Linked DNA regions of Natranaerobius thermophilus JW/NM-WN-LF. The protein of the gene in region 2 binds, or shares a complex with, the protein of the main gene of each other region. Links are inferred from orthologs where the notes say so. Each region holds a gene or a part of one and is shown on either strand. Other genes may lie near its edges.

Evidence for each region. The genes of interacting proteins can lie anywhere in the genome.
Region 1: the proteins of smc (region 2) and NTHER_RS08345 are in contact, whole or in part, in a crystal structure (PDB 3ZGX), measured with the Bacillus subtilis proteins. The link is inferred for Natranaerobius thermophilus JW/NM-WN-LF from one-to-one orthologs.

What each region holds. Positions count from the first base shown.
Region 1 is NC_010718.1:1,727,114-1,731,434, reverse strand. The notes cover bases 1-2,854. They hold NTHER_RS08345 (segregation and condensation protein A), read left to right. Parts: upstream 1-993; coding sequence 994-1,716; downstream 1,717-2,854. Other genes in these bases: NTHER_RS08335 (DUF2953 domain-containing protein), read left to right, coding at 2,401-2,854; scpB (SMC-Scp complex subunit ScpB), read left to right, coding at 1,743-2,294; NTHER_RS08350 (site-2 protease family protein), read left to right, coding at 316-978; NTHER_RS08355 (CBS domain-containing protein), read left to right, coding at 1-323. In the rest of the region: more of NTHER_RS08335, read left to right, coding at 2,855-3,057; ytfJ (GerW family sporulation protein), read left to right, coding at 3,021-3,485; NTHER_RS08325 (D-alanyl-D-alanine carboxypeptidase family protein), read left to right, coding at 3,563-4,321. UniProt on the Bacillus subtilis protein: Participates in chromosomal partition during cell division. May act via the formation of a condensin-like complex containing Smc and ScpB that pull DNA away from mid-cell into both cell halves.
Region 2 is NC_010718.1:1,434,664-1,439,473, reverse strand. The notes cover bases 1-4,173. They hold smc (chromosome segregation protein SMC), read right to left. Parts: upstream 3,777-4,173; coding sequence 201-3,776; downstream 1-200. Other genes in these bases: NTHER_RS06905 (stage V sporulation protein S), read right to left, coding at 3,874-4,134; ftsY (signal recognition particle-docking protein FtsY), read right to left, coding at 1-169. Also shown: rnc (ribonuclease III), read right to left, coding at 4,289-4,810. UniProt on the Bacillus subtilis protein: Required for chromosome condensation and partitioning.

The DNA of each region.
Region 1 (4,321 bases), 290 kb from region 2 along the record:
TAGAGTATACCGAGAAAAATAGTGAACTAGTACAAAATTTAGAAGAGATTCCTCTGGAAACTATTCTATTTGTGTTAGCTGATAAGGAGAATCAAAAAATAAAGAACAAAATATATTACTATCTAGAGGAGTTAATTGGAGCTGGAGTTAGTATTACTGGGGAAGATCTTAAAACTCTAGGGATAAAGCCAGGTCCTGTTTATAAAACGGCTTTAGAAGAAGTTAGAAAAGCAAGATTAGACGGACTGGTTACAACTCCTGAAGAAGAATTAGAATATGTGCTAGATTTTTTTGAACAGAAAGGAGAAGATATGCATGGATAATATATTTATAGGAGACATTTTGCATATAATTCCGGCACTTTTAATTGCTTTAACTGTTCATGAATACTCTCATGGTAGAATAGCCTATTATTTAGGTGATGAGACCGCTAAAGCCCAAGGGCGGTTAACTTTAAATCCATTAGATCACTTGGATCCCATAGGTTTTCTAATGGTTGCCATTGCTGGGTTTGGATGGGCTAAACCTGTTCCTGTAAATCCAGTAAATTTTAGAAGAGATGTTGATATGCGACATGGGATGTTACTTGTTTCACTGGCAGGACCTGTTAGCAATCTTATTATGGCTTTTATATTTTTGGGCGTATCTGACTTTTATTTGAGATTTACACAGGGACTTGGTGGTATTGGTCCCGGTGTTGCTTTGAATCCGAATTACAATCATCCTGTCTTATATTATATTGTCTTGTTTAATATTTTTTTGGCGATTTTTAATTTGCTCCCGGTTCCTCCATTGGATGGGTCGAGAATCTTGCGAGCAATAGTACCAAGAAGATTTGAAGAGTACTTTAATTATTTAGACCAGTATGGTTTTATAATCTTAATACTACTAATTGTTTCCGGGGCCATTAGAGCAATTTTGTGGCCTCTAACCATAATTATATTATCTATCTTGTATTTACCTTTTCAGTTGATATAACAGGTGGTGGTGACTTTGAAATACCAGGTTTCTTTACCTAATTTTGAAGGTCCTTTGGATCTTTTATATCACCTGGTTAAAAAAGCGGAAGTAGACATATATGATATATCCATATCAGAGATAACTGACCAATACTTATCTTATTTAGAAGAATGGGAAAGATTCAACTTGGAAATTGCCAGTGAATTTCTGGTTATGGCTGCTAGATTAATGGAATTGAAATCAAGAGAGCTTCTTCCTAAACAGACTAATAAAGAAACTGAAGATGAAGAAGAAACAGACCCCAAGGAAGAGCTGTTGACTAAGATTATGGAATATCGCTATTTCAAAGAAATAGCTTATCATCTTAAAGAAAAAGAACAAGAAAGATTTCAGGTATACTGGAGAGAACAACCTAAAATTCCTTTTCAGGAACAAGAGGAAATTCCCATTGGGAATGTCGGTATGCATGATTTACTAAAAGCATTTCAGAATGTACTAAAAAAACAGGCTTTAGATAATAAGGTTGAGACTATAGACACTAATGAAGTATCGATATCAGAACAGAAGGATGTGTTAATGAAACTATTGAAAAATAGAGAAAAGCAGACTATGCATTTTCAAGAATTGTTTGAACAATTCCCAACTCGTTTAGAAATTATCGCAACTTTCATAGCTTTATTAGATCTTGTAAAAGAAGGTAAACTTTCAGTTTCACAACAGGGAATAAAAAGTCCATTGTGGATCGAATTGTCTTAAATTTATTTTGGTGGAGGGAGAGTGTATTGAAAGGCGAAGAACTTAAAGGGATTATTCAAGGAATATTATTTGCAAAAGGTGAAGCAGTTTCACTACAAGAACTTGCTAGAATTATTGAGAAAGATCAAGCTATGATCAGAGAAGTAATTAAAGATTTACAATCAGATCTAAATGAATCAAAATCTGGACTGCAAATTACACAGGTGGCTGGTGGGTATCAATTAACAACAAAACCGGAATTAAACCCGTATATTAAAAAAATGATGGGTAACGAATCTCAAAGGGGATTGAGTCAGGCTGCACTAGAAACCTTAGCAATAATTGCTTATCGACAACCAATAACTAGAGTTGAGATCGAAGAAATTAGAGGAGTAAGAGTTGATCGGGTCTTATACTCGTTAATGGAAAGAGAACTGATTAGATCTGTAGGAAGAAAGGATGTCCCAGGTAAACCTATACTTTTTGGAACTACTGATAAATTTTTATTACATTTCGGATTGAACTCTATTGAAGAACTTCCTAGACCGGAAGATTTTTCACAAACTTTATTTGACAATCAATATACCGAAAACAATTAAACTCTTCCAATCATAATATGATTTGGAAGAGTTTTTTATATTTTCCTATAATTTGGTTATTATAATAAATAGGAAGATAATCCCTGTCTTTGTAGGTGAGAATTAAATGAAATATTTATTGTTAATTATCCCGGCACTGTACTTGACTTGTTTAATCTGCCCAATTTTCGTGAGTATAGTTTTTGTCAAAAACTCAACGAGAGAGGATTTATACGCACGGATTGGTTTATTTCGAAATTCCCTTGGCTTTAATTTCAGGATACCTTACTTTCGAAAAAAAGGAAAACAAGTTTCAACAGAAGTTAAACTCTCAAGTGAAAAACAAAGAATAGAATCAGGCACAAAGCTAAAGTTTCAACAGCCCTCACCAATGCAACAAATGAATCAATTTACGCACAAAATTGCTAAAGCAAAGATATTTTCTAATATATTTTTAAAATACGCTAGATTACACAAGCTAAGTGTGAAAGTTAATTTTGGTCTACAAAATGCATTTCAAACTGGAATTGTAGGAGGTTTGGCTTGGATTTTTTTAGGCAATTTAGAATTCCTGTTAAAAAAAATGCATAAAAGCCGTGATTATGACAAATTTTATCAGTTGAATCCCAACTACGATTTTAGCTGTTTTGAAATGGAGACAGAGTTTGTTTTTAGCATGAGGGGAATTCATTTTGTAATGATTGGAATCAGTAATCTTGTATACGAAATCAAAAGGAGGATTTATCAATGGAAGATCACCAAGAGCACCCCATACAAAGCTTGATGAAAACGGCTATGGAAAGTATTAAAGGTATGGTTGAAGTTAATACAATTGTAGGAGATGCAGTAGAAACACCTGATGGAAAAGTGATTATTCCAATATCAAGAGTTAGTTTTGGATTTGCTGCAGGAGGAAGCGAGTTTGAAACACAGAATGAACAAAAACCACAAGATAATAGCGATTCATTACCATTTGGAGGTGGCAGTGGAGCAGGAGTTTCTGTTCAACCCGTGGCTTTCTTAGTAGTAGGAGATGATCAGGTAAGACTTCTTACTGTAGATGACTATCCTCTATGGGATAGACTTATAGATGTGGCACCGAATTTATTTGATTCTATAAAATCAATGACCTCTCAGAGTGATGAAGACCAAAATTCACAGGAAGGTACAAATACCAATCCGGATTCTCCTAATGACCCTCGAGTTCAATGACTCGAGGGCATATTTTTTTATAATAGTTAATATATTTAAAATCAGAAATATAGCTTAAAAAATAAGGAGTTGAGTTCATGCCTGTGAAGCATGAACCAGTACTAGTTAAATTAATAGCTGGTTTAATTATTGGATTACTGGTATTGGCTAATTCCAATTTGACTAATGCTCTACCCGAAGAAGATTTATATGAGCTAAAAGAAATAGAAGAACTAGAAGAAGAAATTACAGCCACTAGCGCATGTTTAGTTGATGTCAAAACTGGTAGAGTTCTATACGAACAAAATAGTCATAAACAATTACCTATGGCGAGTACTACAAAGGTAATGACAGCTTTATTATCTTTAGAACGTGGTAATTTAAACGAAGTAGTGACAGCCAGTGAAGCTGCTTCAGAGGTGGAAGGGTCTTCAATTTACTTACAGGAAGATGAACAGTTAACTCTAGAAGCTATGTTGTATGGATTAATGCTAGAATCGGGCAATGATGCGGCACATGCCATTGCGGAACACATTGATGGTGATATAGAAAGTTTCGCACGAAATATGACGGACAGAGCTGAATCCCTGGGAGCGAAAAATACAAACTTTCAAAATCCTCATGGTTTACCTTCCGACAATCATTATTCCACGGCTTATGATATGACTATTATTGCTAAAGAAGCTCTAAAGAAAAGTAAGTTTGCTGAAATTGTAAGTACCAAGGAAAAACTTATTCCTTGGGAAAAAGGAGATGCTGACTGGAGATACTTAAACAATGATAATAAACTGTTGGATGAGTTGAGTGAAGCCGACGGTGTTAAAACTGGATGGACAGAAGCTGCTGGAAGATGTCTC
Region 2 (4,810 bases):
CAATTTTTAAAGTGGTATCCACTCCTACATCAGCACTTATTAAAATATCTTCTAGCTCTTCAAAGAACTCTTCATCAATCTTTTTACCTGTTAACAACTTTTCTATCTGGGACACGAATCCACGTCTAGTCTTTGTTAGACCGTCCTTGATTTTTGAAAATATCCCCATTTTTAACTGCACTCCTTTCTTATTTTCCAATCTAAGCGGTTTCTATTATATCATCATCTTCTAGTTTAACTGAAATAAGTTGACTGATGCCGGGTTCAGCCATGGTAATACCATAAAATCTATTAGCAGCTAACATAGTCTTTTTCCGATGAGTTATCACAATAAATTGTGTATTTTGGGCATAACTTTTCATAAATCTGGTCAGTATTTCTAAGTTAGATTCATCTAAAGAAGCATCTATTTCATCTAAAATGCAAAATGGTGTGGGTTTAATCTCGTGAACGGAGAAAAGTAAGGCAATGACAGTTAATGCCCGTTCACCTCCGGATAATAAAGATAAATTTTGTTTCTTTTTACCAGGTGGCTTGGCAATTATCTCTATACCTGTGTTTAACAGATCGCTTTCATCAGTGTATTCTAAATGAGCCGAACCTCCACCGTATATTTCTGTGAAAACTCTTTTAAATGTCTGATTAATCTTAGTGACTGTCTCTGAAAAACTATTTTTCATCGTAGAATCAATTTCTGATAATAATTTGTTTAATGATTTCTGAGCGGATCTCAAATCCTTTTGTTGATCTTTTAGGAAGTCCATCCTTTCTTGTAACCTGTTGTATTCTTCTATAGCGCCCAAATTGACTTCACCCAATTGATTTATCTCTGATTGGATGTTTTTAATCTGATATTCGTATTTTTTAAAATCATCAATGGCTTCTTTATGATTTAAAGCTTCCTGAGGTTCCATATCATACTGTTCATCAAGGCGTTCTAGTATATTTGATAGTTCTGTTTCAATTCTGCTCTTTTTCATCTTCAATTGAGAGCTCTGTTGGTCTATTTCTTTCTCTTGTTTGGCTAACTCTTTTTGACGAGTTTCTTTTTCACTTAGAGTTTCTCTCGTATTTTCTCGTTCTTGTTTCAGATTGTCCAAGGTATTGGATAATTCCCGCTGCTTTGTCCTAAGTTCTTCAATTTTGGTATGATTGTCTTTTTTCTCGTTGATAGTATCATTTATCTTTTCTGATAACTCTTTCAGCTCTTCCTTTATTTGAGGTAACTTTTCTTCCCGATAATATCTCGTTTTTTCATAAGTTTCCTGTCTGTCTTCACTGATATTTTTTAACCTTTCATCTAATTTCCCAACATTAACTTCAAAGGTTAATTTCTGTTCATTGAGCTTTTTGTATTCATCACTAGTTTGTTTAAATTCGGTTTCAAGTTCTTTAATATCCTGTTCGAGTTTACTTCTAGTTTGATCGAGTTCCTGTAATTTTGATTCCGTTTCTTCAATATTACTGTCTAAATCCGAAAGTTCCTGTTGTTTTGTCTGTTGTTTAAGCTGATAGACTTCTATGTCTTCTAGTATTTTGGCTTTTTCAGTTGCAAAATTCTCTTGATCTTTTCTCAACTCACCTAATTCCAAATCTAATTGATGTCGTTCAGACATCAACTTGTCAATATTGCTTCTTTTATTCTGAAGCTGTTCTTCTATCTGTTTTTGATCTTCCTGTAATTTTTGAAGTTCTTTTTGGGTAGTTGAGATCTGATTTTGTAATTTAGTTTTATTATCGTCATTGGATAGTTGCTGTTGCAAAGAAGAGGACGACTTTTTGTTACTTCCCCCTACCATAGCTCCTCCTGGTAAAATCAATTCGCCGTCTAGTGTAACTAGTTTAAGACTAAACTTGAGTTTTTTGGCTAACTCTAAACCAGTATCCATATTGGGTACAACAATAACTCGGCCTAACAGATGCTCGGCAACTACTCTGTATTTTTCAGATATAGTGATCAACTGTGAGGCTATACCAGTAATCTCACATTCTCTGATTATTTGACGTTGTTTTTGATTTAAGTATCTGGGTTGTAAATTATCTAAGGGCAGGCAAGTAGCTCTACCGAGTTTGTATTTCTTTAAATGTTCTAATACTTTTTTAGCTTCGGCATCATTAGCTGTAACTATATTCTGTTGAGCTTGTCCTAAAGCAGTTTCAATAGCTTTTAAATAATGTTTTTCCACAGATATGAGCTGTGAAACAGTTCCTATTACTCCACTCCAAGACTGGGGGTTATTTTCTTTTAGTTTTAAAACTTCTCTAACTCCCCTGGAAAAACTATCTGAATTATAGAACTCCTTTAAAGCTTCATACCTGGATTTATAACCTTGGAGTCTTTGATTAAGGTCATTTATACGATCTGTTAATTGTTGTTTTTCAGACTCTAACCCATCAATTCTTTGTTTTTCAGAGGTTATTTTAGTTACTAATTCATCCAGACGACTTTGTTTTGTTATTTGCTGCTCTTTTATTTGTTTAATTTTATTGTCAAGTTCTTCTTGTCTAGACTGTAATTTTTTTACTTCAGTTTTTAGCTCATCTAATTCCTTTTTAAGACGTGTTTGTTCCTTATAATAGTTATCATATTCAGTTTCTTTTCTTTGACGATGACTAATCACTTCTATTAAAGATGCTTTCGCATTTTCCAGTTCATTATTTTCTTGGGACATTTTATCAAGACGGTTTTTTATGTTATGCAAATCTTCTTCCACTTGATGTTTTTCTTTCTTCAGAGATTCATATTTATTATCAAGGTCTGTCAAGGAAGTTGTTAACTTCTCAATTTCTTTTTCAATATTTGCCTGTTCGGATTCAAGACGGACTTGTTCTTTTTCCAAATTTTCCTTACGCTCAGATAAAATTTTATCTTGTCCCTGTTTTTGTTCTATCTCACTTACTACTTCTACATTTTGCTGTTGCTGCTTCTCCATCTCTTTCTCCAAGTCAACTAACTGGGTTTTAATGGTTTCTAGTTCACTTTCAATAGTTCTAAGCTGAGAAGATATTTCTTCCTTGTTATTTTCTATCTGCTTATAAGTTTCATCTAATTCATACCATTTAGCTCTCTTTTCATCTATTCTATGAGCTAAAAGGTTTACTTCCAATTTCATCATTTTATCTTTAAGTTCTTTATACTTGCTAGCTCTTTCAGCTTGTTGTTTTAGAGGGGGTAATTGTTGATTTAATTCCTCGATAACATCGGAAACCCTGGAAAGATTGTGCTCAGTATCATTCAGCCGCTTAAGTGCTTCTTGCTTTCGCGTCTTATGTTTTAAAATACCTGAGGCTTCCTCAAAGAGATATCTCCTCTCATAAGGGGAAGCTGATAATATTTTGTCAATCTCTCCTTGGCTAATAATTGAATATGTATCTTTTCCCAAACCAGTATCCATGAAAGTTTCCTGAATATCTTTTAATCGACAAGGTGTTTTATTTAAAAAATATTCACTGTCTCCACTTCTGTAGTATTTTCTCTTAATTGTCACTTCATCGTAATCAAGTCCCAAATGCCCTTGAGAATTATCAAGAGTTAGCGTAACTTCTGCCATATTCATAGCTTTTTTATTTTGAGTACCGGAAAAAATGAAATCTTCCATTTTTTCACCACGAAGAGGTTTTGTTCGATGTTCTCCCAGTACCCATCGAATTGCATCACTGATATTACTTTTACCACAACCGTTAGGCCCAACTACGGCTGTGATACCATCAGAGAGCTCAAATGTTGTTTTTTCAGGAAAGGACTTAAAACCGACTAATTCTAGTTTTTTTAACAAAATACCACGCTCCTCTAGACTCCACGCAACAAAATACCTGCTTGTTTGCACAAGCAGGTACTGTAATAACAAGTTTCAATTGCTTTGAATCTCAATTTTAGCGAGATTCAAGATAAAATTTAATGGCTGTTCTTTCTTCACCATCAATCTCAATTTCAGTAAAAGCCGGGATACATACCAAATCAATCCCATTAGGAGATACAAACCCTCTCGCAATAGCAATCGCTTTTACTGCCTGATTAACGGCACCTGCTCCTACTGACTGAATCTCAGCAGCGCCATGTTCTCTCACTACAGCCGACAGTGCACCTGCAACAGCCTTTGGTTCTGATTGAGCAGAAACTTTTAGTACTTCCATTGTTTTAAAGCTTCCCCCTTTACTTGAATTGTTTTTTGTAATTTAACTTCTTCTTAACTTTGAAATGCACCAAAACTTTAATTGAATTGTTTTAGCTTACTTTATAATATACTATATGTTCATAGCAAATTCCTGCCACTTGGTTAAAATTAATTTATTTACTTAATTTTTGAAAAGCAAAATGAGCCGCATTCTGTTCTGCCTCTTTTTTGCTTTTACCACTGCCTCTACCCACGACTTCATTGTTAATTTGGACTTCAGCAACAAAACTCTTGTCATGATCTGGACCCGATTCTTTAACAATTTGATATTTAGGTGGATCACCATATCTATCCTGTACTAATTCTTGTATCATAGTTTTATAATCACCAATCCGTTGATTATCAATATGACTTAATTGATCTTTAAATAAGTCAAGAATCAGTTGTTTCGTTTGATCGTAATTTGTTTGTAAGTAAACAGCTCCAATTAAAGCTTCAACTGTATCTGCCAGGGTAGAACGCCGGTCTCTTCCTCCAGTACTATCCTCGCCTTTGCCTAACCTTAAATATTTTCCCAGATCTAATTTTTCTGCAATTTTAACTAAAGATAATTCGCACACTAACTCTGCTCTTAATTTGGTAAGCTCACCCTCAGGTAGCTCAGGGTATTTTTTATATAATGTTTCGCTGATTGC